DNA from 3 places in the Effusibacillus pohliae DSM 22757 genome. Region 3 is predicted to be linked to each of the others. Evidence: riboswitches for the same ligand, from Rfam matches in the RefSeq annotation. Region 3 holds a riboswitch; each other region holds the start of a gene.

Region 1 (6,363 bases), on a different contig from region 3:
GCCTGCCCGGAAACGGTGTTGCCGGAAGTGTTGCCGGAAGTGTTGCCGGAAGTGTTGCCGGAAGTGTTGCCGGAAGTGTTGCCGGAAGTGTTGCCGGAAGTGTTGCCGGAAGTGCTGGTTCCGGTTTGGTCTCCCACGATCACAATGCCGTTATCCTGCAATTTATCAAGCAGTACGGCAGCCTCGGCGCGAGTGAGAACCCGTTCCGGCTTGAACGATCCGTCTCCGTACCCGTGAATCAATTCATATTTGACGGCCGTCGCCACATACGGACGCAGCACGGGCGCGATTTGCTGCCAATCTTTCGGGAATTTTTCTTGCAGGAGCTGATCGGCTTCAGCGGCATTCAGCTGCTTCATATCCGGGTTGAGCTTGAGCAGGATTTTCACCAGCGTGACGGTCACGTCCTCCCGACGGGCACCTTCGTTCGGTTTAAAGAGCAAACCGCCATCCAGCGCCCGGAACGCATCGAAGTACTCTTTCGCCGCTTCCACATACTTGAATTCCCAGTCCGTGGGAGCCACGTCTTCAAAGTCCTGCGTGGTGGATGTGGTTTGCAAATGGAAGTATTTAGTGACCATCGTCGCGAATTCAGCCCGTGTCACTTTACCGTTCGGGTCAAAGTGGCGATTTCCTTTGCCTTTCACAACCCCTTTTTTCACGAGATCCTTAATGAATTTTTCCGCCCAGTGGCCGCGGACATCATCCAATTCAACCGTTTCGTTCGTCACGTTCGTGGTGTTGTTGATGGTGATCGTTTGCTGCGCTTGGTTATTCCCGACGATCGAAATGTTGCCATTCCCCTGTGCAAACGCCGGGAGCGTGCCGAACGAGAGTGTGGAGACCACTGAAAGAGCCATCAAGGTTTTTTTCATTCACAATCACCTCTACTGTAGTTTTTTGGTATATATAGGTAAGTCTATTATTGAATTCGTAACCAGGTAGAGTTTTATGGGGGTAGGATTGGCTTGGCATATAGTCTTTTCACATTATATTTGTTTCAATCCGGCATTATAGAGAGAATGTTCCGATCAACCGTTTGCCCTGGTTGAACGCCTCATAGACGCGAATAGTCACATTGTAATTGTTGTAACGGGACCAAATCAGATTATTGAAAGTGATGTATTGGTCTCCATCCCCGAGCACCGGCACGGACGAATTTGCGCTCGCTCCGATCGCATACCTCGTTTGAGCTACCGTTGTCCCGTTGCCGTCAATAACCTCAAAAATCAGGTCAGTATTATTTGGATATGCATTGTAGCCCGAATCTTTTGTCGTGGTCACATGGACTTTGTAAACCTGCGCATAGGCTTTGTAGTCATAGCTCCAGAATGTTACCTGACTCAACTGAACGTGATAAGGCATCAGATCGAAAACAGGCGAGTCCGCCGAAGTATACACTTTGGGTGTAACGGTCGATGGCTTTCCCACGGAAAACGACGCCCATGTTTTAAACTGTGCCGGAAACACGGAAAAATCGGCCTTTGTCAGATTTAATGTCATATCTTCTACCGAGATGCCTTTCGGGATCATCGCGTAATACTGCAGTATTCCGGTCGTTTTCGGCTGTACCTCGGAGTCGTATCCCTGCGGAACATATACGAATCCTTTATATTTGCCGCCGTCCCGGCTGACAAACTCCGGCTGATACCCGAAGAAACTGAACGATTGAGTATCGTCATTGCGAACCGCAACAGATACCTGAACCAGATTGGAATCCCCCGCGTCGAACACCGCGGAGCGAACTTCGGTAAACGTAACGGGAAGATCAGGTTCCGGACGAACCGCCTGTGACAATCCGGCGCCCGGTTTGGTTCCCACCCAGATCGTCCGATTCGGTCCATCCCATTCCACCGGGTATCCCAATGCCTCGGAAACGTATTTCACCGGCACATAAGTGGTTCCCTCATAGTTGAAAGCGATAGGAACTTGCGCAACTCCGTTCGAAAAGGTCCCGCCCGCGGGCGTCTTGTCCACCCCGTTGATCATCAACTTGACTTGTGAGATCACAACCTGCAACGATTCTGCACCTGCCGCCACAGGCGCGGTGATCAGGCTACCCAACACCATGCCGCCTGCCAACCAGACAATCGGTTTTCGCATCCGCTTTCACTCCTTTGTCTCCGTTTCACTATGACTTCTTCTCGCAATCCGGATCTTTGCTTGGATAAAGTGGAGCGCTCGTTTTCGATGCCTTTTCACCCGCTTTCAGGCTGTGCTGATGAAACGCGTTTTGTGGTATTTCCTTCCGATAACCAAAAATTCGAGTTGGACTGGTTCTTTTCCTTCAAGCGCAGGCATCCAAACGGTGACAAAACTATGTAAAAAAATTGATCCCCCCAGCAGGAGGATCCTTCGTCCCAGTTGTTCGCTTTATTCAGCTACTCTTCAGATCTTTTGTCAGTTCCCGATATTGCTTGAGTTTGTTCTCGATTTGAGACAGATATTCCTTATGTTTCTCTTCGATTTGCTGCTTTGTCAGGTTCTGTTCCGTTACATTAATCAAAAACGTATAGATATTAAATCGAACATTTGACGCAAGCGCAACGCCTTCCTTGAAGGTTTTCGACTCCCGGTCAACCGTCGAAAGCGGATTTTCTTGAGTGAACTTTTTATATTCATCCCAGTTTTTCTTCATTTGATCCCGAAGGGGAGTCATCTGTTTCTTGAATTCGTCCACCTTGATCGCGCCTTTTTCCAATTGATCATATCGTACCTGTATGTCAGCAAATATCTTTTCCGCCTCTTGCGTCAATTGTTCTTCTTTTGTGTTGAAAGCAGCCAAACTCACATGCGCCGGTTCGGTATGGGAATGCACATAGATGCCCACTCCGACTCCCAACACGATGACAAGCAACAGAATCCACAGATAGTTCTTCCGAACTTTCATAAGCCACCTCCCCTCGTAAATTGAATCAGATGAGAGTAAAATTTTCAATACCAGTGTAACTGATCTGGCGGGACAGACCAAGCCCATAAAATAACCGATAAAATAAGACAACCTGGCGCACATGCGCAACAGGTTGCCTGGAGAAAAGTTATTTTACAATCACCATTTTGGCGTTTGCGTCCCACTGTACCTGATGCCCGAGAAATTCGGAAATAAAGCGGACCGGCACCACCGTGCGGGAATCGGCTATTTGCGCGGGCACATCAATCGTCGCGGTTTGACCGTTGACCTTGATCGTCTTGCTTCCGATCGGAAGCTCAATCGTGATATCGCCCTTGCGAATCGTAACCGTTTGCGTTTCTCCGTTCCATTTCACGTCGGCTCCCAATGCTTCCGAAACAGCGCGAACCGGGATCAAGGTGCGCCCGTCCTTGATAAAAGGCTGCACGTCAAAATTCGGCCGCTTGCCCTGCACATACACTTTCACCTGTTCGGTGTCGCCCTTGTCTTGAAAAACTTTACTCAACAAGTCGTACAACTTGTCCGATTTCGGATTCTTGGCAAGCGCCGCTTCGACAGCTGTCTCCGCCTCATCCTGTTTCTTGTCCTTCAGCTTCAATGTCACCAGAACCTGAACTTGATCCTCGGTTGCCGTCCCGGAATTCACTTCGGAGTCAAGTTGCGTTTCCACCGCATTCTTTGCGTCGTCGTCAGAGGACGCCAGTCCATCCTGCTTCAGCTTATCGATTAATTTTTCAATCACGGCATTCAACGTATCGTCACTTGCTTGCCCATTTCCATCCTGCAAAGCCTTCAGAAGGCTTTCGAGCGCTCGCTTGATCCCCTTGCCCTTGCCGCCATGCTCATGATCCTGATCGTCCTTCTCTTCATCATCCTGCTTGTTTTTTCCATTCCCGTCGTCGTCTTCCTCATCGGATTGGTTTCCGGATGTTGTGGAAGACGTTGTGGAAGATTGTGTTGAGCCGGATGTTTGAGAGGGATTCGTCGTTGGATCGGTTGTTGTAGTTGTAGTTGTAGTTGTAGACGTAGAACTCTGCGTGGTCGTGGCAGAACTCGTTACAGACGAACCGGTTGCGGTGCTGATCGCGGTCGCCGTTTCCGCCCGTGCAATCAGCGCTGCCGGCGAGAGGGCGAGTGTCATCACAAGAGCTGTTGTCCAAACCAATTTTTTCTTCATTGTTCCACACACTCCTTTTTGAACAAAAATAAAATCTGCCACTTGGCAGACACAGAAGTGTGCTACCACTGTGGCGGCCCGGCTGCCATAGGATGTTCCCCCCATCCCGTAGGCCCGCAGCTTTGCGTCATCGCCTTTCGGCGATTTTGCCCTTTCAGTGAGAATATTTTACTTTCATTAGAATTTATACTACATTACAAGCAACCAATTCATGAGTCTTTCGTCCTATTCTATTTCTTACGTTTTGTAAATCCCAAATCGAATTGCCCGCTCCCATCGCTATGACGCATCCTTCCCGAAAGATGCAGTGTTAAAGTGACGAGATCAGCGCTCCGCCCAACGCTCCTGTTAATACGACTGTCCAAGGCGGCAATTTCCAAAACACAAGCATTCCAAATAGGATGGTGGCAAGCGCAAAATCGGCCGGCGCCAATATGGAGCTTATCCAAATCGGGTTATAGAGAGCCGCAAGCAGAACGCCCACGACAGCCGCATTGATACCGATTAACGCTCCTTGAATTTTGGGCTTTCTTCGAAGTGTGTCCCAAAAAGGCAATGTTCCAATCACAAGCAGAAATGCAGGAAGGAAAATCGCCACCGTTGCTATGAAAGCCCCAAACCCTCCTCCCATCGTCGCCCCTAAATATGAAGCGAATGTGAATAATGGGCCTGGCACTGCCTGTGTGGCACCATATCCAGCAAGGAAAGCTTCCTTGCTCACCCAACCAGTCGGTACAAGTTCTCTTTCCAGCAAAGGCAATACAACGTGTCCCCCGCCGAACACAAGCGAACCGGCCCTGTAAAAACTGTCAAATACCTTCACCCATACAAATTGCGTCAACCCACGCAATACAGGCAAAGCAGCCAGTAACCCAAAAAATAAACCCAAACACACAATCCCCACATGACGGTTGATTGGAACACAAATGTTGGGCTGATCAGGTGTATGTTCCGACTTATAGAGAAACAATCCTACAACTCCCGCTGAAACAATAAGCAGAACTTGGCTAACTGCGGTTGGCCACAAAAGAGAGATGACCGCCGCTACCATCGCTATGGTTGCCCTGTTGCGATCAGGCGCCAGCTTTTGCCCCATTCCCAACACTGCATGGGCAACAATCGCAACGGCCACTATCTTCAAACCATGTATCCATCCCGCATTTCCTACATCGAAACCTTGCAACAGGAATGCAAAAAGCACCAAAACAATCACGGATGGCAAGGTAAATCCGATGAACGAAGCAACACCGCCAAGCAGCCCTGCTCGCATAACCCCTATTGCAATACCTACTTGACTGCTTGCGGGGCCAGGCAAGAACTGGCAAAGAGCAACCAAGTCTGCATAGCTGCGTTCATCCAACCACTTTCTTTGCCGGACATACTCATCATGAAAATACCCCAAGTGGGCAATAGGCCCCCCAAATGAAGTAAGCCCCAATTTCAAAGATACACGTAATACTTCGGCCCACGATTTCCAGCATCTTGGCAGATTCACTTAAATTTCACACCTCGCCGCTGGAATTTCCCGATTGGTCAAGTGACTTTCTTTTACTCAAGGAAATACAAACTGAGATAGGGAGGCCAAGCCTCCCCAGTTTTTTCACACACTATCGCACGAACAACCGACGTATTAATTTGTACCCGACAAACAACAGCAGCAAATCAAACAAGAGCCCCCAAAAAGAGAACCCGTAGCCAAATCCGCCAAACGGATGGAGCATGTGACCAAACAGCGAACTCATGAGCGCTCCTGCCGCCATCCCACCCAGAAAATGCCCCAACCCGCCGCCAAACCACGACGATTTGGGCTGCTGATACGGTTGTTGATACGGTTGCGGGGTGGACGGTTTTTGTGTCACATTGCTCGAAGGGCTCTTTTGACCGGAACTGTAAACTCCTGATCCGGACTGACTCGTGGAATCGCCCTTGTAGGTGGAGCCGGAGCTGATGGATGACTTCACTCCGCCACTAAATGAACCGGATGTCGAGGATTTCGCTTCCGACACCGCAGAAAAACCCATAACCAGCGCAAGCGCAAGGAAAAGAGACACGAGCTTTTTCATCGAAAATCCCTCCAATCGTTATCGCACTTCAATTTCGGCAGAGAATCCTTTGCCTTCTTCAAAGAACAGTTCAATGAGAAGCCGTTGCGGGTCAAAGTTGTGGTAGTCCCGCAGATAAATGGCAACCCCATCAATGAGATCCTGCTCACTGATCGGATACTTGTAAAGCCCATTGTCAACCGATGCAGTGGCGGAAAACCCTTTTCCCTCTT
Region 2 (6,274 bases), on a different contig from region 3:
TTCTGCATTATTTGATCAATCAGAAGAACAGCAGATATTATTGGATTTTAAAGCAAGGGATATTGCGATTAAGAAAGCCCGAGCGATCATTCAAAATGCTCTGTTGTTTCTCAATTGTCATCCTCGCGCATTACAAACAGGGGCTATTTTTGAAGATATAACGAAGCTTGAACTTCCGCTTCAACAGTTAGTATTGGAAATTACAGAACAGACTCACATCGATGATCTTAAGTCTTTAAAAAGGGAATTGTCTGTGTTACGTAAACATGGAGTGAAGATTGCACTTGATGACTTTGGAACGGGATTTTCGAATTTTTGGTTGGTAGAAGCATTGCAGCCTGAATTTATAAAGCTGGATCGGTCCATCATTGTTTCACTGGAAACATCCAAACAGGCCCGCAGGGTAATCGCGGGTTTGGTGGCGTTTGCCGAGAAAGTGAAAACCCAGCTTATCGCGGAAGGGGTCGAAAGAGAGAAACAAAGAGTGATTTTAGTTGAACTCGGTATTCCATATGGTCAGGGATTCCTTCTTGGCCATCCATTTGCACTTTCAAAAGGCACAATCTTATAGCTGGTTTCAAGAAAATATTAAAAATTCAATTTATACAAACAGTATATGCCTGGAATTATTCAAATTCATTAAAATTGGGTGACGTTATGGATTTTAAACTTAAGGTTAGGGATATATTGGACGGTTTGACTATAATTCATGTTGAAGGGGAAGTAGATATTGGAACGGTAAATCAATTATTAGCTGAAATTGATGGGATCAAGCAACAAACCGTAGTACTAGATTTCAATAAAGTTACATTTATCGATTCAACAGGAATTGGGCTTTTAGTTCGAAAAATCATGGAGTTTCGGGAAGAGGGACGTAATCTTAAACTCCGATCCTTACCGGACATAATATATGAAATTTTAGATGAAATGGGAATATTTGAGGCGTTGGGTGATTTGGAGGAAGGTAATGCTCATGAGAACAAATGAACTTCAATATCAATTTGAAAAATATATGTTTACAGTCGAAAGTGCTAAAGAGGAAGTTCAAGCAGCGCAATTTATACAGCAAATGCTTTTACACGATGATGTACCGTACTGTGACGCTCTTTCCTGTGTCGGAGTTTCGATTCCCTCCTTTCATCTGAGTGGAGATTATTACGATTTTATACATGACGAACGAAACGGCCGATATTGGGTGTTCATTGGTGATGTAATGGGCAAGGGAATACCTGCATTTCTTCTGATGGTCTTGTTACGTTCAACGGTCAGATGTTTAACACGTACTTGTGCTAGTCCTGGAAAACTGGTGTTTGAACTGAACAACTCGCTTCACAAGGATCTGACACGTTTACGGGCGTTTGCTTCCTTGTTTTGTGGAATGTTTGATACTAACTCGGCCGAGTTTCTATATACATCTGCTGGACATCCAAGTCCCATCCTAATGAGAAAGAACCGAGATTTTCCTGAACGACTTGAAGGGAAAGGCACTGTAATCGGAATTTTGAGAAATCGTGAGTATAAGGATTATTCTATTTTACTGTCAAAAGGTGACTTAATAGTCGGGTGTACCGACGGGATTTTTGAAGCGATGGATACATATAGGCAGCAGTATGGTTACGACCGTTTGATGCAAGTGATTTCGAAAAACAAAGACCAAACCATGGATGATCTGATTCAATCGATCACCAGCGACGTAAAGCAGTACTCTCAAGATTTTAAACGAGATGATGTCACAGTCATAGCGATCCGCTGCGAGAAAGGAGAAGTTAACTGTTGTTCGGAGTAATTGTCAGTCGTGGAAAAACTGTGGAGAAAGCAGTTCGACGGGCGGCGAGGCAACTACAAGTATCCAAAGAAGAAATCGAATTCGAAGTGATCGATCAAGGGCGGCGAGGTCTTTTCTTTCATAGACCGGTTGTCATTCAAGCGACTGTAAAGAGAAAGTCAGAAATCGCAACTGATATCAATAAGCAATTTACTGAAATTGCTGTTTCAGATGTAAGGCCACAAAAGAAAGGGAAGGAAACAGAAATGTGGTTACAGATGCCTTCGCCAGGCACGCTGTTAGAGACAGTCTCTAATTCGAAGAAGGAGCTTTCAATTGAAGCTCCAGAAGGAACAGCTTGGGTTAAAGATGGCAAGATTTTCTGCAAAAACGGGGAATACCATTATCCTCTGCTAACCATTTGCGAGGGTGCTACAGTCTTAATCAATGGACAACCTGCTAGAGGAACTGTCATTGTAACAGAAGAAGATCAAATTGATGTCCGATTAGAAGAAGAGGTAGTCGATTCTACGTTAAAATTAACTGTTTCCGATGATAAGATGCACGTTCTATTGGAGTTTGTTCCAGGTTATTACATAATTAGAGAGCTTAAAGATTTACCGCCGAGTCGAGAACTTGTACTTGAAGTGGTTGAAACAAAAATCGCAAAAAATGATTTTACAGAATTCTATATTTTAGATAAACTTAAAGAAATTGGAGTTCGATTTGGGATCGATTATGATGAGATCGAACGTGTCTGCCAGTCACAGGAACCTGTTACCACGGTAATAGCGAAAGGAATTGAGCCAGTTCCGGGAGAGGACGGCGGATTTGAGCTGTTTCATGAGAAGCTCAAAAAACAGAAAGACCAATTGATTCTCTCTGAAAGTATCGATTGGAAAGAGCGTTTCAGTTTGCCAAGTATTGGAGCGGGAGAAATCATAGGGCGCCCGACTCCAGCTAAACCTGGGACCAGCGGGTGGAACGTGTTTGGGGAAACGGTGCCTGTCCCTCAGGTAAAGGAGCTTACGGTAATAGCCGGTGAAGGTACAACCGTTTATGGACTGGACCGAAAGATAGTGGCTACCAGGTCGGGTCGCATCAAGATTGACCGGCGTTCCAATAATACACTGTGTTTCAGCATTCTTCCTCAATTCATACACCGTGGGAACGTAAACATGGATTCAGGGAACATCCGTTTCCGCGGGGATGTGTATATTCTTGGCGATGTGGAGGAAGGGATGTACGTAGAAGCGGGCGGCAACCTCTATATTATGGGAAGTGTTTCAAATGCTACGGTAAAAACAGGCGGGGATGCGAAAATCAATGGTTCCGCGGTTGGTTCGACAATCATCTGCGGGTATTCCAACTTGTTTTGGGACGACATGCTTCCTAAATTTAAAGAAATACGTGACGATCTAGTAAAATTAATTGTGGTTGTTAAACAATTGGGAACCAACCGTGCTTTCACAAAATCAGACATCGGAAAAAAGGGTTTGCAACCGTTGTTAAAGCTGCTAACCGAAATCAAATTTAAGAAGCTGCCAGTTCTGATTCGGGAAGTGGGTACTGTTATCAAGGACGAGAAGGATAGTTTTGATGAGGATACTTTCCAAGTGGTCGATTTTCTCGAAAAGTCATTTCTGTATTTTCATCCGCTTATCAAGACATTGGATCAACTCGATTCTGTAGTGAAGTACATGGAAAATGTAATTTCTGCAGTCGAATTTGATTCCAACAAAAAAATGAATATCCAGGTGCAAAGCCTAACCAACAGTTCCATCAAATCGGCTTGGGATGTTGTGGTTGAGCGATTTTGCTATGGATCGGACATTTATTGCAAAGGAAGTATGAAAGCAGAAACATTGCGTGGAGGAAAGGTACAGGCAGGGAACAGCGTTGTAGCCAGTGAGATTGGTTCAAAAGGAGGAAGTTTGACAGAGGTTTGGGTTAAAAGCGCAGAAGGATTTATAAAAACGGAACGCGTGTATCCGGATACCGTCGTGAAAATATCGACAGTTTCTAAAAAGTTTATTGAAGAGACAGGTCCTTTGCACGTAAGACTAAACCGGGAATATGAACTTATCTATAGTGGGGTGTAAATGTGTTGGGTATCCAAACAAATTGGGAAAATGATGTGTTCAACATTCAATTGAACGGCGCCTTGGACATTTCGGGGGTTGACGTTTTCGAGGAAACCATTGCGGCGATGGATCTGACGTCTGTAACGATGGTGTGTGTGGACATGAAGAATGTGGTGTTTATCGATTCCACAGGAATCGGATCATTGTTAAACTTAATACGCACGTTAAAAGAACAAGAAACAGAATATAAATTTATAAATATAAATGAAGAAATACAGGAAATTTTCTTGATTATTGGACTGGAGGATTTGCTGGCTAGTCGATAAAGAAGGAATTTTGATAGAAATGTCAAACCATATATATGTCGGGTAATCCCCGAACGATAAAGGCAAACTCTGGGAAACCGGGGGACGCAAAGCTATAGGGGCTACGGCGGGTGAATACCTGCTATGTCAGCCAGCTACCGAAAGGAGGGGAAAGCGATGAAGAAGGCTTCTGCTTTCGTAACGCTCGCAGCACTTACTGCAATGGCACTTGCAACGATCATTAACAAACCATGGTTCTAAGTGTCGGAAGAAAGAACTGGGCGGAGCTTCTCCTCCCGGTTCTTTCTTTAGTACTAACTGAAGGCGAGTGGTTTCCATGATTTATTTTGTCATTGCTGGAATTGGCTTGGCGTTGCTTTTCAAAAGAAACCCTGTTTCGATTGTTTTCAATATCAGATTCAAAGTTCCATATGTTATGATTGGTTGTTTTCTGATTCAGTTGGTACTTGCAATTCTGGCGGTCCAAACAAACTCACAGCATCCCGTATTGCTAGGCATTACATTTTTGGGAATGCTCGTTAGTCTGTTCCTGAATCGACATTTGTACGGCGTAAAATGGATATTTTCTGGAACGTTGCTGAACGTTTTGTCCCTTCTTCTGCATGGAGGATTGATGCCTGTATCTGAAACCGCGATGAGATTAGCAGGCTTTGAGGACATGGGTTTTGACTCCGATTCTCGTCACCAGCTGATGAAAACCTCACCTTTTTGGTGGTTGGGAGATTGGATTCCATTTATAACACCACTCGGAAGGAACTATGTTTTAAGTATTGGGGATCTTGTTATTGGAATCGGACTAATACTTTTCATCATAAAGAATTCAAGGAGGAAGGGGTGGGATGAATGAGAGATTTAAACTGGTACACGGGATCTTTATTTATCATTGGATTGTATGCGTTGTTTGAGGGGATATTGTATTTTCATGCCGACAGTTATTTAGAATTTATACTATTCACCTCGTTTATTATTATTTTAGAACTCTTCCCAATAAAACTAATTAGTGGAGATGACTATAGCGCAAGTGCTATTGGATATATCTGTATTTTATTTAAATTCGGACTGCCGGCCTGTGCAGTCACGATTGTTATCAGTACACTTTTGAGCTTTATAAAAAGATATCGTTCGATCCGAAACGTTAAGTGGTTTCGATATTTTGTCACTGTAGGAATGTACTTTCTGAGTGCATCTGTGGCATTGGAGACGATTCGACTTACAGAATTTAATACATTTTTTCAGGTATTTTTAGCGTCGGCAGCAAATGAGCTGACCAACTCATTGCTGATAGCAGGGATTCATCGATCGGTGATGGGGGTACCTTTGTTTCATAATTTTCCCATTAAGTTGCGGGAATTAATCGTTCCGATTCTCGTTAGCTCGATCGTGGTTTCACGTTTTCTTTATGCTCAAAATTCAAGTGATCTCATAAGAGAAGTTTTATATACAACCTTCTTCATCCTGGTCGTACTACTTTTCTCCACTCAATATATCAAGCAAATTGGTATACGACAGGATACGTCTAAAGAATTCATTCGGATCTTAGAAAACAGGATAACGGGCGAGCTCTCCGGTCACGGTACCCGCGTCGGGATTATCTGTGATATGTTAATTGAGCATTTGCGTTATCCAAAGAATAAAAAGCACGACTTGATTCAAATGGCAATTATCCATGACATTGGAAAGTCATTACTACCCGTACATGTGTTCCGGAAACGCGGTGCCCTTACACTTTCAGAAGAGAAAGAGTATCAAACTCATTGTGAAAGAGGAGCCGAAATTATTCGTTCGATTTTTCCGAACAAAAAATTTGATGAATGGATTCTTTATCACCACGAACAATGGGATGGAAAAGGATTCCCAAAAGGGTTAAAAGGTGCAGAGATTCCTTTGGAAGCCCGCATTCTGGCCCTCTGTAACCACTTGGATCATATTATGAAAAGGCATTCCAATGACGAAACGGTATATCAACTATTACTGCAATTAAGCGGTAACGTATTAGATCCTTCGTTGGTCGGGCAAATCACCGTTGAGACCATTTCGTATATTCGGCTGTGCTTGCCGGTTCCAGAGGAACTGGCGATGGAAGCAACAGCCATTGCAGA
Region 3 (17,722 bases):
TCAACGCATTGAAGAAATAAAAAAAGCGCTTGATACGCCGGATCCGCATCCGCCCGTTGCAAGCGCCTCCCGTTTGCTGCCGGTGTAATCACACACCACACTTCACGCCCCTGCACAGAGCGGGGGTGATCAGGACCCATTTTGAAAAAGGGGCACACGGGAAAGCCGGTTCACTTGTAATAAGGCAGAAAGGGGTGGCTAGCCCCCTCACACCGTTGTCGCCGCTGCTTCCGCCACTTCTTGTTCCGGGACGCCAACCGGAACGTAGTGAAACCCGTGCTGTTTCATCATGTGCGGAGCATACAAATTTCGGCCGTCAATCACCAGCGGATGGCGCATCAGACTTCTGATCTGTTGCAGGTCGAGCCCGTGGAATTCCTCCCACTCGGTCAGGATGACAACTGCATCCGCCCCGGTTACCGCCTGATACGCATCTGCCGCGGGCGTAAAGCAAAAATCATTTTTTAAGGATTCCATATTGACCGCCGGATCATATGCAACCACTTCCCCGCCCGCCTGCACGATCCGGGTGATGATGTCCAAAGCGGGAGCTTCCCTCACATCGTTTGTATTCGCCTTGAACGCCAATCCCAGCACGGCGATTGTTTTGCCCTGCACACCCCCCAGCCGATCCGCCAATTTTTGCACGATTCGTCCGCGCTGTTCCCGGTTGACGCGAAGCACCTCGCGAAATAGCGACACATCGACACCGTAATCCTTCCCAAGCGCCACGATCGCTTGCGTATCCTTCGGCAGGCAGGAGCCGCCAAAGCCGATGCCCGGCTGCAGATAGGCAGGACCAATCCGGCGGTCGAGCCCGATCCCGAGCGCCACCTGCTGAATATCGGCCCCCACTTGCTCGCACAGATTGGCGATCGTGTTGATATACGAAATTTTCATCGCCAAAAACGCGTTGGCCGCATATTTGATCATCTCGGCGCTCTGCCAGTCCGTAAACAGCAGCGGGCATGCGAGCGGTGCGAACAGTTGCTGCATCTTTCGCTTGGCCGCTTCCGTCCGGCAGCCGATCACCACCCGGTCCGGCGAGAGAAAATCGGCGATCGCCGTCCCCTGCCGCAAAAATTCGGGGGCGGCTACAACATCGAACCGGCTGCCTGGATGCCCGTTCAGAAAACGGGATACCGCCTGGCACGTCCCAATCGGCACGGTGCTTTTGATCGCCACCGTCAGATCGCCTTTTACACATTGTTTCAACGAATGGACCACATTCCAGAGAGCGGTCAGGTCCGGATGTCCATCATCCGCGGCAGGTGTGCCGACCGCGATGATCAGCAAGTCGAGTTCGCCGGCTGTCCGCGACAGATCGGTTGTGAACCGCAATCGTCCCGCTTGTCTGTTGCGTTCCACCATGTCCGCCAGCCCCGGCTCGTATACAGGCAGATCGCCCGCCCGGATGCGGCCGATTTTCTCCGCGTCATGGTCGACGCACACGACGTCATGCCCCCAATCGGCAAACACTGCCGCCGACACCAGACCGACATAACCAGCTCCTACGATGCCTATTTTCATCCGCATTTTCATCCCGCCCGTCGTTATGTGCTGTTCATTCATCTTCGACATCGGCGGGCCGTCTCCTACCAGGATGAAACAAAGACATTCTGCCACATCTTGGGAATGCAGGATTCTCTCAGCGTTGCGATGCCATCCGGATCGGAATGTGTCGCGGCGAATGCTGCAAAGCTTTCTCCATTACCGCTTCCGCGACCTCGGCTGCGGCAAACGGACGCCTGACGGATTCCATTTGCTGTCGCATGTTTTGTCTCCGCGAATCGTTTTCTAGCAGATCGCGCACCTGTTCCGCCCCCTCTTCCGGAGTCCCGACCGTCACCGCCACTCCCAACTCTGACATCAATTGCCCGTTGCGCCGTTCCTGCCCCGGAATCGGCGTATACAGCACCATCGGCAGCTTCATCGCCAACGCTTCCGCGATCGTCAGACCTCCCGGTTTGGTCACAAGCAGATCGCTCGTCGCCATCAGCTCCGCCACCTGCCGCGTATAACCGAGGATCCTCAGATTGGCCCGATTGCCATGCCGATTTCGCAGCTCCCGGCGAAGCGACCGGTTATATCCGGATATCACCGTAATCTCATGGCCTCCGTCCGACTCGATAATCCGTTCCACCATCGGCAGCAAGCCGATCCCGAGTCCGCCCCCCATGATCAACACGCGTTTGGCAGGTGCGAACAGGCCAGGTGTCGGCCCCGATAACCGCTCGACAAACGAGTTTGCGATCGGGATGCCTGTCACTCGCACTTCGCTGCTTCCTTTCAGCCGCTCCCCTAGTGCTTCCGCGACCGTTTGCACGGGCGTGCAATACAGGTCAATCCCCGGATGCGTCCAATACCCGTGCAGATCGAAATCGGTCAACACGGTACACAATGGAATGGAAAACCCTTTTCGTTTCATCTCCGCCAGCAAGCAGGCAGGCAAAGGATGTGTACATACGACGGCATCCGGTGCCAGCCGGCGCAGCCAGGCGATGACATCTTTTCGCAATACCGTGTAGACAATGAACCGGCCGAAACGATTGATCCGTTTTTCCCGTTGCCACTCATACCACTTGCCCCACCAGCCAGGTCGGTGCGCCAAAGTTTCCAGATACAGGGTGCGGGTCACTTTGGCCGTGCGCGGGCGAAACGTATCCAGCAGATTCAGTCTCGTAACGTGCACGTTCGGATACGCGGACAACAATGCCTCTTCAATGGCGCACGCAGCCCTTTCATGTCCCGTTCCAATCGATTCGGACAACAATACGATATGCGGCATCGGCTCTCCCCCAAGAGCAGATTTGGCGCTACACGAGCATCCAGGCGGTGCCGATCCCCAACGCGGCCCCGATCGTGACATCGGACGGATAATGCAATCCCAGATACACCCGGGAAACGGCAACGGCCGCAGCCAAACTGTAAAAAACAAGGATACATGCGGGGAGCGCAACCGATAAAACGGTCGCCATACAAAAAGCGGCCGTCGCGTGTCCGGAAGGAAACGATGCATCACGCAACAGTTTGCGGCCAGTGCAGACATCTTCCAGCACTTGATACGGCCTGGGCCTCGGCAAGATTTTTTTGCAAACGGCAACGATCAGATGACTGATTAGCAAACTCAGCGCCAGATGGATGCCCGTCTGCTGCCAGCGCACACCCCCTCCGACAAGCAAAATCAGAGTGAACCCGATGCACCAGACGGCTCCCCCAAGGTGGGTAATCAGCGGCATGACCCGATCGAGCAAGGGAAACCTTAACGAATGATTCATCCAGAAAAACGTCGTGACGTCCCCGCCGCGGATCCATTCGGCCACCCTCTGCATCCTGTTTGCCCCCTCTCTCTTGCTTTCTCCTTTTACCGTACCAGCCAAATATGAAGATTTGATAAAGGCTATATGAAAGCCGGATAAAAAAACCGGTATGTGAAATTTTTCCAACAAAAATTTTTCCAAGAAGGGAAATGCCGAGTGGAGCCCATTCGGATAGGCAAGCCGCTCCTGCAGGGAAAACCATGCAATCACGTGCCTACAAGGACCAAGAGGCCCCTCCGGGAAGAGGGGCCTCTTACAAGTGGGGTAGGGGGATTCCAAAAGGGCCAATGAGGAAACCTTTTGTGGGATTGAGCAATACACCCGGAACAATCAGCAGCCTGGCGGTCATAGCCTGCAAAGGCGTTAGACCCATAGCTTTGCGTCCCTGCCTTTCGACAGGTTTGCCCTTGATGATTGACTCATTCCTTGACTCTCATTTTACACCGTTCGACGAAGTCGTACATAGGACCTAGGGACTATTTTTCGACCTGATCCGACTTCATTCGACAATCGACACCAAACCAGGGACGACCTTCCGCGGATTCCGCCATCCGCGCAGATCGAACAGGATGAAAGGATTCTCCGGCCCGGTGTCCGACCAAACCTCGGCCACAATCTGCGTGTCGAACTGGTTTTTCGTCTCGATCAGTTCGATTCTCCCGTCTTTTTCCTGCATGCGGCGAACGATTTCGCAAGTCGCGTCCTGTGAACCGGTGTCAACCACCACCAGGCGCAATTCTTTTCGCGACATAAAGGATTTGTATGCAATCAAGCGAATAATTCCTTCCACGTAACCTTCCGCGTTGCAGACCATCAGCACCAAGGTAAGACTTCGGTCGAACGAAGACCGTGCATACACATACCGAACCAACTTGCACAGGCCGACAACGAAGCCGTAAGCAGCAAGCGTCCAAATCAAAAGGGCGAGCATGATCGACACCTCCTTGGTGGTGTCAATATATGCGCGCCCCTGTGCAGTCGTTCATCAAAGCCGCACCCAGCCGCGCCGGGCCGCCATGATGACCGCTTGTGTCCGGTCATCAACACCCAGCTTGCCCAGGATCGAGGAGACGTGATTTTTCACCGTTTTTTCCGAAATGAAGAGCGTCTCCCCAATCAACCGGTTGCTCTTCCCTTCCGCCATCAGGCGAAGGATTTCCATCTCCCGTTGCGTCAGCAGCTCCTGCCAGGAATCTTGTTCCAAAGCCGCCGCCGTTTCGTTATGTAAGACCGGCCCCTCAACCATTTTGTGGCTTAACCGTTTAAATTCGTCCAGCAATTTGGTGGTAACTTGCGGGTGGATAAAGGCGGTGCCGTTGGCCACCTGGCGAACCGCTTCGACCAACACTTCCGACTCTACGTCCTTCAGCAGATACCCGTTGGCGCCGGCGCGAATCGCTTCAAAAATATATGCTTCGTCATCATGAATGGACAAAATAAGAACCTTCACTCCAGGGTTCGCTTCTTTCACCAACCGGGTCGCTTCCACACCGCTTTTCTCCGGCATGTTGATATCCATCAGGATCACATCCGGCGACAAAGTGGCAGCCAGCAAAATGGCCTGTTTCCCATCGGTCGCTTCACCGATAATTTGAAAATCTTCTTCCAGTTCAAAAATCCGCCTCAATCCCTGGCGAAACAGTGTGTGATCGTCTGCAAGAACGACCTTGATCGGACTCCGAGGACTCAACTTTACTTGCCTCCTTGATTTGATATCGGCAGAGTAATGATCACCTTGGTTCCCTCACCGACTTTTGACCGGAACTCCACCTGCCCCCCAAGCAGTTGAATCCTTTCTTGGATCCCCAACAGCCCATAATGGCCCTGCTCCCGCTTGCCGCGCGTCTGATTCATGTCAAACCCTTTTCCATTGTCCAGAATGTGGACGATCACATGCGGCTGGTCGGTTTCCAGCTTGACAGTGGCAACAGAAGCTTCCGCATGTTTCCATATATTATTCAGCGCTTCCTGCACGGAACGAAAAATCGCCACCTCCAACGGGGCGGGCAACCTCCGCTCCTCTCCGATCAACACGAAATCCGTCTGGATGCCGTGTTTTTCCTGGAATTTTGCAAGATAGCGACGCAAGGTGGGAGCCAGTCCCAAATCGTCCAGCTCCATTGGGCGAAGATCAAAAATAATCTGACGAACCTCCGCGAGGCAGTCGCGCACCATCCCCTTCAGTTCGGCCAGCTCGCTGCGAACCCGGTCGATGTCTCGATCGATCATCTTTTCAGCGATTTCCGATCGCAACACGACGTTCGCCATCATCTGGGCCGGGCCGTCGTGAATCTCCCGTGCCACGCGCCGGCGTTCTTCTTCCTGCGCCTGGATGACGCGGATGCCAAGGTACTGTTTTTCCTCCATCGTTTGCAGCATGGCCCCGATTTCCTGCTGCTCTCCCGACAGATAGTTGAACGCAACGCTCAACTGGGTGATCAGACCTTCGGCCTTTTTGACCAACTCCCCCAAATTTTTCAAACGCTGGGACAGATCGTCCCGCCTGACACGCAGTTGCGTTTCCCGTTCCCGCACGACCAGGAGTTCGGTTTGCAGCCGCTGCGCTTCGTCATACACTTCCTTGATCTGGCGGTCGGAATATTTCGCAAAGCTCTTGCTGACCAGCACCAAACGCTGCTTCGCTTTACGCAACGCCGACTCGAGACGATCGACTTCCTGCACCGTTTCGTACACCTGCATCTGCACCGCCGCCACGTCCCGCTCCAATGCCTGGTATTCCTTGCGCGACGCTTCCGCGATTTCATAGATCTGGTGCTTGCTTTGCTCGATCGCCCGCAAAGTCGACGAAATCGCATGATCGAGGATCCGGGTGTCAAGAGCGACAGACACGTACCGAACCTCCTCTAATTCTTTTGACCTATGTATTCCATAAACAAGACCTATTTTCCTGCTGACTGGATGTATTTTTTTGGCGCACAAAAAACTGAGGACACGGTGGAAGCCGTGCCCTCAAATGCAATGGGGTAAGGGTGATACATTATACGGTTCGCAAGCGCCTGACCGTATTTGGGGGTGTCCCAAAAAATTTTTTGACCGCTTCCAAGCAACCGCGTATCAACAACAGCTGGCTACAGACCGGCTTTCGCGCGGAGGATGTCCGCTTTGTCCGTTCTTTCCCAGGGCAAATCGAGATCGCTCCGACCGAAATGTCCGTACGCCGCCGTTTGCCGATAGATCGGACGCCGCAGATCCAGTTCCCTGATAATACCCGCCGGCCGCAGATCGAAGTGCTCCTGCACGAGCCGGACGATCAGGTCTTCCGCCACCTTGCCAGTGCCGAACGTATCGACCATGATCGAAACGGGGCGGGCAACGCCGATCGCGTAGGCCAACTGAACCTCGCACTTGTCCGCCAGGCCGGCCGCCACGATGTTTTTGGCAACGTAACGGGCGGCGTACGCTGCGGAGCGGTCCACTTTTGTCGGGTCCTTACCCGAGAATGCACCGCCGCCGTGGCGTGCGTATCCGCCGTAGGTGTCGACGATGATTTTGCGGCCGGTGAGGCCGGCATCCCCTTGCGGTCCGCCGATCACAAAGCGACCGGTCGGGTTGATGAAATATTTTGTATCGCCACTCAGCAAATGAGCCGGGACAACCGGTTTGATGACATGTTCATGCAAATCTTTCTCGATTTGCTCACGCGATGCGTCTTCCGCGTGCTGCGTCGAGATGACGATCGTATCGATGCGGACCGGCTTGTCCCCTTCATACTCGACCGTCACCTGGGTTTTTCCGTCGGGGCGAAGGTAATCGAGCGTTCCGTTTTTTCGGACTTCACTCAGCCGGCGGGCCAGCTTGTGTGCGAGCGAAATCGGCAGCGGCATCAATTCTTCCGTTTCATTCACCGCAAAGCCGAACATCAAGCCTTGGTCACCGGCGCCGATCGCTTCGATTTCTTCCTCGGTCATCTGGCCTTCCCGCGCTTCCAGCGCCCGGTTGACGCCCATCGCGATATCGGGCGACTGCTCGTCAATCGACGTGATCACCGCGCACGTATCGGCGTCAAAACCGTATTTTGCCCGGGTGTATCCGATTTCGCGAATCGTATCGCGAACCACTTTCGGGATGTCAACGTATGTATTGGTCGTGATTTCACCGGCTACCAGGACAAGACCGGTCGTTACCGAAGTCTCGCAGGCAACGCGGGCATTCGGGTCTTTCGCAAGGATCGCATCCAATACCGAATCGGAAATCTGGTCGCATATTTTATCGGGATGTCCTTCTGTCACGGACTCCGATGTAAACAAGTAACGACGTTTCGTCACAGGTATCCCCCCTGTTTTGGCAAAAAAATATATTTTAAGTCAATAAGCTATATTATCCTAAATCGGGTAGGCTGTCAATCTTTCCGTTAGCGTTTATCATCGCGGGTCAAGATATGCGCTGCATACAAACAGAAAAAACGAGGAACCAATAAAAGGGACACTCGCGTGAGTGCCCCGGTTTCCGGCAATATTTCGGTTATTTGACCGTTCTAGCCAGCTGCTGCTGGGAAAAAGCGACCAGCCGCTGCACCATTTTTCCGCCGACAGCCCCTGCATCGCGGGTCGCGATATGCCCCCAGTAGTCTTCGCTGCCTTGATGCACGGGCAGCCCCATCTCGGCGGCGATTTCGTACTTCATGTCATCCAGCGCCTTATGGGCTGCAGGAACCAGTTGATCGCCTTTTCTGCCTGATCCTAATGCCACGTTGCTCGCCCCCTCGCCACCATTTTGTCACCCGGTACCTTTAGTCTGCTCGGATGACAGCAAGTTACCCTCTTCAATTGATGGTGAAACGGGGACTATTTTCCGAAACGTTCCCGCACAACCGTCCAAGCAAACCGCGGCAGCGCCAATTGCCGGCGCCAGCGGCTGGGTTGTTTCAGCAAGCGGTAAAGCCATTCCAAATGCAGTTTTCGCCACAAAAGGGGAGCCCGTTTGACCGTCCCGGCATAAATGTCGATGCAGCCGCCGACTCCAATTGACACCGGCACCCGCAATTCCTGCAAGTGATCGGCAATAAATTTCTCCTGCTTGCCCGACCCAAGGCCCACCAGCAACAGCCGCGGCTGGCGGCTGCGAATGTCGGCAATGATGCCCGGCACTTCCGCTTTTGAAAAAAATCCATCCCTGCCGGCAAGCGGAATGTTCGGATACAAGCGGGAGAGCGTCTGCCTCGCCAACCGGTTCGATTCGGCGCTCGCCCCCAACAGATAGACCGGCCATCCCTGTTGATTTGCCTTCTCAAACAGCAAAGGCAGCATGTCCGCCCCGGTCACCCGCTCGATCCGCCTGTTTCCCAGCAGCCTGGCCGCATAGACGATGCCGATTCCGTCCGGAGTGATCAAATCGGCCTGCCGCACGATGGCCTGCATTTCCCGGTTTTCCCGCACAAACATGACAAATTCCGGGTTGGCGGTCACCACCTGACGCGGCGTGGAACCTGCCATCCAGGATTGAATCAACTGGATCGTGTCAGCAAAGGAAAGGGTGCTGAACGGCACCCCGAGGATGTTGATCGTATCTTTCATGCGGAATTCCCCCGTAACCACTCGGCAAGCAACTGGTGAAGCCGCTCCTGCTCGTCCTTTTTAACAAAAAAATACCACAGTCTGTCCCGAGGCGCCACCTTGTTCACCCCATTGACCGTTTCTAAGCTTTCCAGATTTGAATCGAATTGATATACTAAATCTGTATTTTTCGTGCAGAATCGACATAAGTCGCATCCGCAGAGGCGATGTCGAGCATGGTCGGAAGGAGGACAAGCATGCCGAGGATTCTCATTTCCGGATATTACGGATTTGACAATTTAGGGGATGATACGGTTTTGTTCGGCATTCTGTCATCCATCCGCAAACTGCGTCCCGATGTGGAACTCGCGGTTCTCTCGAACCAACCGAAACGAACGCGGGAACTGTTCGGAATCCCTGCATTCAATCGTTGGAGTGTACCGGTGATCGCACGGGAACTGCACCGTTCGAACCTGCTCGTGATGGGGGGCGGTTCGCTTCTGCAAGATGTCAGCAGTCCTCGCAGTGTGGTCTATTATCTCGGCATCGCTGCACTGGCGAAAACGTTGGGAAAACCTGTTGTGTTTTACGCACAGGGGATCGGACCGATTAACAAAAAATTCTCGAAACAATTGATCCGCCGTATTGTGAACAAGGTTGATCTGATTACCGTCCGGGATGACAAATCCTACGATGATTTAAAAAAATTGGGTGTGCACAAACCGCCCATTCATGTAACAGCCGATCCGGCTCTGGCAATCGACACCTCTCTTTTTCCCAAGGAAAACGGGATTGCGATTCTCAAACAATTCAATGTGCTGCCGGAGAGCAGGCCGTTAGTCGGAATTGCCATCCGCAACTGGCATACCTCACACCCCTACCTGGAGGTGTTGGCAAGGACTTGCGACGAGTTGCACCGGCGCGGCTGGCAAGTGGTGTTTATTCCCATGCAGTACCCGGGAGACGTTCATGTATCGCAACAGGTGATCTCGCAGATGCAGGAACCTGCGGTGCTTCTCGACCGCCAGTTTTCCTTCCGCGATATTTCTAGCATCATCGCCAGCATGGATCTGATCGTCGGCATGCGCTTGCATTCACTGATCTTGGCAGCCCTGTTCGAAGTGCCTTTTGTATCGTTATCCTATGACCCGAAAATCGAACGGTTTGTTCACCGGCTTGGCTTGCCGCCAGGAGAGCGGGTGACCAGCGTGACGTTTGAAAGTTTAAATCAGCAGATACAAAGGGTCGAACAAAACCGCGAGCAAATCATCGGGCAAATCCGCGAACCGATGAGGCTCCTGCGGCGGGAAGCGGAAAAAAGCGGCGAATATGCGGTTCAGTTTTTAACCCGTTGACGACTTGACGAATCCTTTCTGTACGGGGAGTGGAGACGTTCGATGCGTGTTTTGACATGGATTTTGTGCGGAGTTCTGCTGCTGGTCACCGGGGGTGCGTCGAATGCTTATGTATCCGGCCATTCGCAATCGGTTCTTCCTCCTGCCCGCTCAGAAGGTCCTTTGCATGCAACAGACGCAGCCCTGACTGCCGGCATTGCTTTGCCGGCCGCTCACGCGAAGCAGGAGACGGTGGAGAAAGCAGTCGCAACCAAAATCCCGGTCCTCATGTATCACTCGATCTCGGACAATCCGCAGAACCGTTTGTGCCTGGCACCGACCCGCTTCGCCGAGCAAATGGAATACCTCAAACAGGCGGGATACCACTCGATCTCCTTTAAAGATCTGGAGGATTGGAAAGCGGGCAAACCGCTGCCCGTCAAACCTGTGTTGATCACGCTGGATGACGGGTACCGGGACAACTACACGAATGCCTATCCCGTGCTCAAGCGGCTTCACCTGAAAGCTACGGTTTTTCTGGTGACCGGATTTTTGAACCAGAAACAGTTTCTAACGGAAGAAATGGTCAAAGAGATGGCGGCCGACGGACTGATCGAGTTCGGCTCGCACACCCGGTCGCACGCAGATCTGACCACACTGCCGGAGGATCGGCTGCGCAGCGAAATTTTCCAGTCGAAAGCGGAACTGGAAACGCTGCTCGGTACACCTGTCACCGCGTTCTGTTACCCGGCCGGCCGACTGAACGAAAAAACGGTCAATTACGTGGAAAAAGCGGGCTACCACTTTGCCGTCACCACCCGCCCCGGGTATGCGGAACTGTCGCAGGGCGTGTTGCTGTTACACCGCGTGCGGATAAACGGCGACCTGCCGCTGGATCAGTTCAAGCAGATGCTGCCATAAAAAATCAAAATCCTCCTGCGCCGGCCGCACGCAGGGGGATTCTTCATAAAAACATGGGATTCATCTCCGTCAAGCAGGTCCCCGAGACCGCCGAGGATGCTCCCTTCTTCCCGACGGCTGCCGCCTGCTTGCGGCGCTTCGGCGATCACGCTTTCCTGCGGATCCTGCTCGATTTCGACAAATTGCATGTCGTCGCCGTAAATCCGGTAACCGATTTGATGCGCATTCATGGACGTTTCCTCCTTTTTTCCTCTTTGACCAACCATGGAAACCGCGCAAGCAAGCGGTTGATCCGGGAGCCGATTTTTGGAATGTACAACAGTTCGGTGAGCGAGACGCTCCCGATCAAAAGCGTCAGAATTCCGTAAAAGAGGACGCTCAGCGGCAACACGATCGCCAGCTCGACAGTCGCCAGCAACCGCTCGGAAGCGATCGTCCCCTGCAACAGCGCGTGCAGCAAACGGTAGCCGCCCCACAGCGGCAGACCGGTGAGTACCGTGGCCGCCAGCGGACGCGTCAGCATCATGCCGAGGTTGAGCCGGACACCGGTGATGCTGAATACGCTGCGCAGGTTGAGCCAGGCGGATACCACGTACGCAAGCGCGGCGGAAATCGCCGCTCCCTCGATGCCAAGGAGCGGAATCAGCGCCACATTTATCACCAGCTTGCAAGCGGTGCCGGTCAACATGTTGCGAACCGGTAAATACATCCGGCCGATCCCTTGCAGCATGTAGGTGGTGATGATCTCAAACGACATAAAGATGCCCATGAACGACACGATCCGCATCACCTGCACCCCGTCCGTATGGCGAAACAGCATGATGTCGATCGGCTCCGCCAACAGAAACAACACGGCCGTGGCCGGAAACAGGGTGAGGCTCATCAGCCGGAACGAGATGTCGATCCGCTCCCGCAGCAGCCGGTCGTTCCGCGCGCTGATCGCTTCCGAAACGGCGGGCAGCAGGGAAGTCCCGATCGCCGTCGCCAACGTCACAGGCAGTTGGATCAACCGATACCCGTCGTTGGTCAGGACGCCGTATGCTCCGGTTGCGTCATACTCCGTCCAGCCTATCCATTTCAGTAGATTGATGACCGTCGAGTAGTCGACCAGTTGGGCGATCGGCAGCACCAGGCTGGCCAGCGAAATGGGGATCGCGTAGCGGATCAGTTTGCGCCGGACCGCCCGGTCGTCTTCCGTGTTGCGGCCGGTCAGCCTGTGCCGAAAACGCCGTCGCATTTTTTGCACCGAATACGCGACCAAAATCAGGCTGGCCAATGCCCCGACCGCACCGCCAAACGTTGCAGTGGCGGCGCCAAACGAGACGCCCCGCCCGGATTGCAGGACCAGGTAGGTGCCGACCAGAATCACCCCGACCCGCACCAGTTGCTCGACCACTTGCGAGGTGCCGGATGGCGCCATCTGTTGGTGGCCTTGCAGGTAGCCGCGAAACGCGGCCAACACGGGCACCACCAACACGGCAAACGACAGCGCCCGGATCGCCAGAGTGGCGTCCTGGTTGCCGCCGATTGTTGCGAACAGGGGAGCGCCCGCATACATCAGCAAAAAGGACACCACTCCAGTGATGCCCATCAGCCGCACCGACACCCTGAATGTCTGTTCCGCGCCATCATAATCGTTGACGACGGTGCGTTCGGCCACCGCCTTCGACAGCGCCAATGGAAACCCTGCCAGCGCAATATAGAGCATCACCACATACAGCGCGTAGGCGAGCTGGTACAGGCCCATGCCGTAATTTCCGATCATGTTCTGCAACGGCACGACATACACAACCCCCAGGATCTTGGAAACGATACCGGCCGCCGCCATGAAAAACGCGCCTCTGACAAACGTTTGACTCTTTGTTGTGCTCATGCTTCCTCCCGCGTGCTTCTGTCCACTCTCCTCAATATACACGATTTTTGTGGTGGTTCCAATGAAAAAAGCGCCTTCCGTGGAAGGCCCGTCTGGTTGAAAACAAAGAATACCCATTCTTATTATCGCTTCCTCGCTAAACAATGTGGGTTTTTGATCACAAATCTTTGCGATGAAAAATAACGTAACCGAGAATATTCAATAGAAACCAGCCAAAAGAGCTGATAGCGACACTCAGAAAAGAAGACTTTACGAGAATAGGATATAGAAAAGCGTTCTGTTCGCCTCCCAACAAAGGACGCAAATACGGTGAAAATGATTGATAGTGGGTTCCTAAATAAGTTAAAATGTAACCGGTGTACAAGGTCACGATGGTGGCTATCCCGGGTCGAGAAAATAAGGCCGAGCATGTAAAAAGAATTGTTGTATACCACCATATTGTCATTAGAAAGTTAACGAAAAGCCACAAAAAAACAATTGAAAAAGGCTGGCCCTTTCCGTTTAAAATAAGGATTGGGGGAATTCCCCAATCATGGGATGAGGTGATCAGTCCGCTTAGTAGCAGGCTTACGAGCACTACAAAAGCGGCAAACAAAAATCCCAAAACAAACCAAGCTACTAATCTGCACCACCAGTAATTTAATCTTGATGGGATTCGAGATAACAGCATTTTCATCCACTGCCTCTGGAGTAATGAAAACGGTTCTCCAATTCCCAAAATAAAAAGAGTCGGTAAGAACAACCAACCCAAAATTTCATAAGTTGGGGGGTGAAGCGATGGCCCTGATAAAACAGCTTGCGCCAATTGCCAGTAATTTAACGAAGTATGATGGTCGTCAGATAGATAAACAAAGTTTTTTTCGGTGAGAAATATATTGACTCCCATCAACAAAAAAATGAGAACCCATCTCTTGCGCCATAGGCCAGAAAAAAATTCAATGGCAAGGAATTTCCAACACGCCATACGCAATCGAATCTCTCCCAATTCTAAAAATCCCTTCTTAAAACCATCCAGTGTCCAATACAACCAACAGCAGCGATAATAAGCAATCCCCCGATAACAGAAAAAACTGTCGTATAGTAAGAAGGGGATTTGGAAAAAATGTCATGATGAGTTAAGAGTACCAAATGCAAGGTGGGCCCCCATACAGCATTCTGTGGGGCAATAACCCATATCCCATATGAAATCATACAGGTTGCTGCCCCGATCATCCATGCGATGCCGGCATTCCCCAGAACAAAAGCGAACAAAACCACGCAAGCAGCAAGAGCATAAATTCCAACCGTGACTAATCCCCATACCTTAAGAAAGATGATGGGCGGGGGGACTTGTAACTGGTGAATGGTTAGACCGCCTTGATAAGCCCAATGTGACAAAAAAACAAGTTTGCTCCAATATGGTTGAAACTGAACAACGAACAAGCTAATCATGATCGCTAGTATCCAAAAGATGCTGACGTAAATGAACGCAGTCACAAAAAGGGCCCCCAACTTACTCCACCACCATTGAGCTCTTGACATCCCCCGATTCCAAATCATATAACCCCATCCATTCAGGTCTCTTGTAACTGTATCAACAATCATAGTGAAGAAGAAAGCAGGGATAAGCACAGCAACCTTGAAAGGATCATTGAAAGTTTCTAGCAGAATATCCCATTGATTCGCCGCATACAATTCCCCGTATTTTAGAATATCGGAAATAGAGATCCCACAGATTGCGATGGCAAAAAGCGGTACCAAACGCCAGCGTGCGTTGCTTAAAATCGTTAACAAGTTCATCCAAAGTATCCGCCAAAACAATGAACCAGTCCCTCCTCACGTTGAGCCAAACAATCTAAGTTAGATAATTGCGCTTTATGTGGTTATGCTCCATTCGGTGAGTACGCCATTCTTCATAAGGAGGACTTTGTCCGCAAGTCTCTCAACCTCTTGTAAATTATGAGATGTCATAACGATTGCAACTCCATTCGATCGCAATTCAGTCAGCATCTCCAAAAATTTATCGTGAAATTCAGGATCCAACGCATTGGTTGGTTCATCAAGCAAAAGGATTTTTTGTCCTTCCATTAGCGCTTGGGCGATACCCAAACGTTGTCTCATTCCCAAAGAATAGGTACGTACTGGGCGAACATCGGCGGGATCTAGTCCAACTGCCCTCAAAGTATCTACTATGTCTTGTTCTTTGATCCGCCGTCGGAGCATGGCAAGCAATTTTAAATTGTCCAATCCGGAAAGATAAGGAAGGAAACCAGGTGTCTCAATTAATAACCCCACATCAGCAAGAGGACCGATTAATCCCGGACGCAACGGTTTTCCACCAATCGTAATATTTCCTTTGTCCGGATAAACAAGTCCCGCTAATATGCGAAGGAACAACGATTTTCCGGAACCATTCGCTCCAACAATCGAGACAATCTCACCATACGAAATACTAAAATCAACTCCTTTTAGAATTTCAATTTTACCGAGTCTCTTCTCTATTCCCGTAGCCTGAATTGCATGAGCAGAAAAACTAGTCAAGGATTTTCTCCCCCTTACGAAGAAAAATCATATAGGCAGCCATGTTCAATAACAGAATCAATATAATCCAGAAAATCGGAATCCACGGTGCCGAAGGCCCCGTACCCGGACCACTTTCCATGAATGGTCCTGACAGGACCAAAGGAGAGTAGTGAGGCAACCCAACCAAGGGAATCATCATGATAAAAGACACAATAATATATATCAACCAAGGTACACCCAATACGAGATAGATATTGGTCGTAAATAAAGACACCAAAATGGCAATATTGGTCCAAGCCACGGCTGACAGGATCACGATGCCAGAAACCACAACAATATAAGCAAAAGGGTGCTTAAAAAACAAATTATGCATAAAAGTTGGAAATAAAAAAACTTCATCTTCCGGGACTCCCGGTAGAGAAAAAGTCGCAATTCCATTAACGAAATGCCAAGGTGGTAGTTTTAATGGAAGCCAAATCGATACAATTAAGAAAGAAATAACAAGTCCAACAGCAAAAAACAAAACGATAAAAAGACTGGTGGACAGAAGTTTATTCAATATGTATTCCTTTCTTGATAACCGTATGAGCATAAAACGAATGAATCCGGTTCTTCGGTCCCATGCCACACTATCACCTGCCACAAGACATGCTATCAACGGTAAAACCGCAATCCAAAAAGCACCACTACCGGTTCCTAATGCAGAAATGTAAGCCATATACGCACTATAATAACCTGAAAAATAAGTCGGTTTACTATGATAATAGAAAAATCCTTGCACCATAAAACCAATCAAAGCGATCATCGCCAAAAGTACTTGCCAGCGACGCACCAATCGATATCCTTCTGCAAAAATCATCTGAGCCTTCACCCATTCTGATTTTTAATAAATTTACTAGAATTAAGAAAAATTATGCTTTTTCAAGTACGGCACCCCAGACTGCACATAGTGCCAGAGTGCCGTACTTGAAATTCTTAGGACCACCACGAACCTTTTACTTCAACATTAACTGGTACCCAAAAATGCGTGTCCATAGACCATTCAACCTTCGAGCCTGAAGTTGCACTAGTGTTGTAGTAATACGTTTTTCCGGAATACAAATCATAGGAGGAAGAGATGGCACTGCCGTTATCATTGGAGATCCATCCATTGATATCCCCATCATACCCTCCACCAATAGAAGATACATAGCTTTTCTGAGCACTCCCCGATGCTGTTTGCGGCTCGCTATACCAATTCGGGGTCCCGAAGCTAGGAACAATGGCATCGTATTGGTACGGACCATTATAGGCCAACACTGCTCCAACCGACATCAACAGTCCAAAAACCAACGCAGTCAAAATCGTAATTTTGGACAGCTTCATCCTAACAGACATAACCGATTCCTCCTTTAAAAAGATTTTTGAACTAGCTGAAGACAAACGATTCAAACTCTTTCGCCAAATCCACAGCTACTTTTTTTGTTTACACAAACACCTCCCGTAAACTGACATGCTTCTTCCACAGTAAAAGAATGTTTTTCTTTTTTATTATCTCCCTATTTCGGAATCAGAATTTATCTTTATGTCTATTATATTATAATTACCAAAGCTATCTGTCAACTATAAAACTCATCGAAAAATACACTTATCTAGTAAGAGTGACTGCTAATTCCCAGCCTCTCACCTAGCATACAGCATTAGGCGGTTCGCCAACCTTGACAAGATTTAGGTGTTTCCGAGCAATTTGTGCAACTCAAATATTCGAGTGATTCTCCATACTCCCTTCCGACCGTTTGCGATTTCAAAGACCTATCGTTCCTTCAACACCGACGATTCAACAATGCAATCACCGTTTACAAGAGAGTTAGGCTCGGACTTTAATCGGCTCAAAGATATGTTCTTCTTGTACGTTCGTACAAAAAAAAAAGGAAGAACCCCGTCACCCGAGCGGATTCTTCCTAATCGGCTCTTTGAGCGAATCGTCACAATCACTTTCTCAGAAACCAATCTGAGAATTTGGTTTTGCCCTACGGTTACCCATCCAACCGAATCTCGCGGCCCGCCTCGGCCGAGCGATACAACGCATCGAGAATCCGCGCCACGCGTAACCCTTCTTCCGCGGAGCAAAGCGGGGGTGTGCCGGTGCGAACGGCGCGGGCAAATTCACGGAGCATCGCCAGAGAGCCGTCTTTTTCCAGCACAGAGTGGGGACCCGCGCCAGGAACTTGTGGAAATTGCGGTGCGACATCCACAAGCTGCCCCCCGCGCTCCCCGTAA

What was found. Region 3 has a riboswitch for cyclic di-GMP ahead of C230_RS0111325 (phosphatase PAP2 family protein). Riboswitches for the same ligand answer to the same signal wherever they lie in the genome.
Region 1: linked by a shared signal. The riboswitch ahead of C230_RS21685 (copper amine oxidase N-terminal domain-containing protein) and the one ahead of C230_RS0111325 (phosphatase PAP2 family protein) in region 3 are both predicted to bind cyclic di-GMP.
Region 2: linked by a shared signal. The riboswitch ahead of C230_RS0103140 (DUF5317 family protein) and the one ahead of C230_RS0111325 (phosphatase PAP2 family protein) in region 3 are both predicted to bind cyclic di-GMP.

What each region holds. Positions count from the first base shown of each region.
Region 1 is NZ_AQXL01000064.1:150-6,512, forward strand. Features, by position in the region: gene C230_RS21135 (S-layer homology domain-containing protein) at 1-875, opposite strand, end outside; gene C230_RS0101260 (stalk domain-containing protein) at 1,012-2,103, opposite strand; gene C230_RS0101265 (hypothetical protein) at 2,378-2,890, opposite strand; gene C230_RS21685 (copper amine oxidase N-terminal domain-containing protein) at 3,039-4,088, opposite strand; cyclic di-GMP riboswitch class I at 4,158-4,249, opposite strand; gene C230_RS0101275 (chromate transporter) at 4,399-5,583, opposite strand; gene C230_RS0101280 (hypothetical protein) at 5,696-6,151, opposite strand; gene C230_RS0101285 (DUF2653 family protein) at 6,170-6,363, opposite strand, start outside.
Region 2 is NZ_AQXL01000091.1:21-6,294, reverse strand. Features, by position in the region: gene C230_RS0103170 (EAL domain-containing protein) at 1-571, shown strand, start outside; gene C230_RS0103165 (STAS domain-containing protein) at 658-987, shown strand; gene C230_RS0103160 (PP2C family protein-serine/threonine phosphatase) at 974-1,786, shown strand; gene C230_RS0103155 (flagellar assembly protein A) at 1,774-3,867, shown strand; gene C230_RS0103150 (STAS domain-containing protein) at 3,870-4,175, shown strand; cyclic di-GMP riboswitch class I at 4,227-4,317, shown strand; gene C230_RS0103140 (DUF5317 family protein) at 4,492-5,022, shown strand; partial or broken gene C230_RS19235 (HD-GYP domain-containing protein) at 5,019-6,274, shown strand, end outside.
Region 3 is NZ_AQXL01000124.1:25,966-43,687, reverse strand. Features, by position in the region: gene C230_RS20190 (patatin-like phospholipase family protein) at 1-88, shown strand, start outside; gene C230_RS0111335 (UDP-glucose dehydrogenase family protein) at 208-1,581, opposite strand; gene C230_RS0111330 (MGDG synthase family glycosyltransferase) at 1,649-2,788, opposite strand; gene C230_RS0111325 (phosphatase PAP2 family protein) at 2,817-3,332, opposite strand; cyclic di-GMP riboswitch class I at 3,650-3,736, opposite strand; gene C230_RS0111320 (glycosyltransferase) at 3,820-4,251, opposite strand; gene C230_RS0111315 (response regulator) at 4,306-5,010, opposite strand; gene C230_RS0111310 (sensor histidine kinase) at 5,013-6,170, opposite strand; gene metK (methionine adenosyltransferase) at 6,410-7,606, opposite strand; gene C230_RS0111300 (alpha/beta-type small acid-soluble spore protein) at 7,803-8,030, opposite strand; gene C230_RS0111295 (WecB/TagA/CpsF family glycosyltransferase) at 8,126-8,854, opposite strand; gene csaB (polysaccharide pyruvyl transferase CsaB) at 9,091-10,188, shown strand; gene C230_RS20185 (polysaccharide deacetylase family protein) at 10,231-11,088, shown strand; partial or broken gene C230_RS22585 (TIGR00266 family protein) at 11,223-11,318, opposite strand; gene C230_RS0111275 (putative polysaccharide biosynthesis protein) at 11,315-12,961, opposite strand; gene C230_RS0111270 (hypothetical protein) at 13,119-13,946, opposite strand; gene C230_RS0111265 (hypothetical protein) at 13,949-14,740, opposite strand; gene C230_RS0111260 (ABC transporter ATP-binding protein) at 14,816-15,481, opposite strand; gene C230_RS20175 (hypothetical protein) at 15,474-16,322, opposite strand; gene C230_RS0111250 (hypothetical protein) at 16,439-16,840, opposite strand; gene C230_RS0111245 (Gfo/Idh/MocA family protein) at 17,479-17,722, opposite strand, start outside.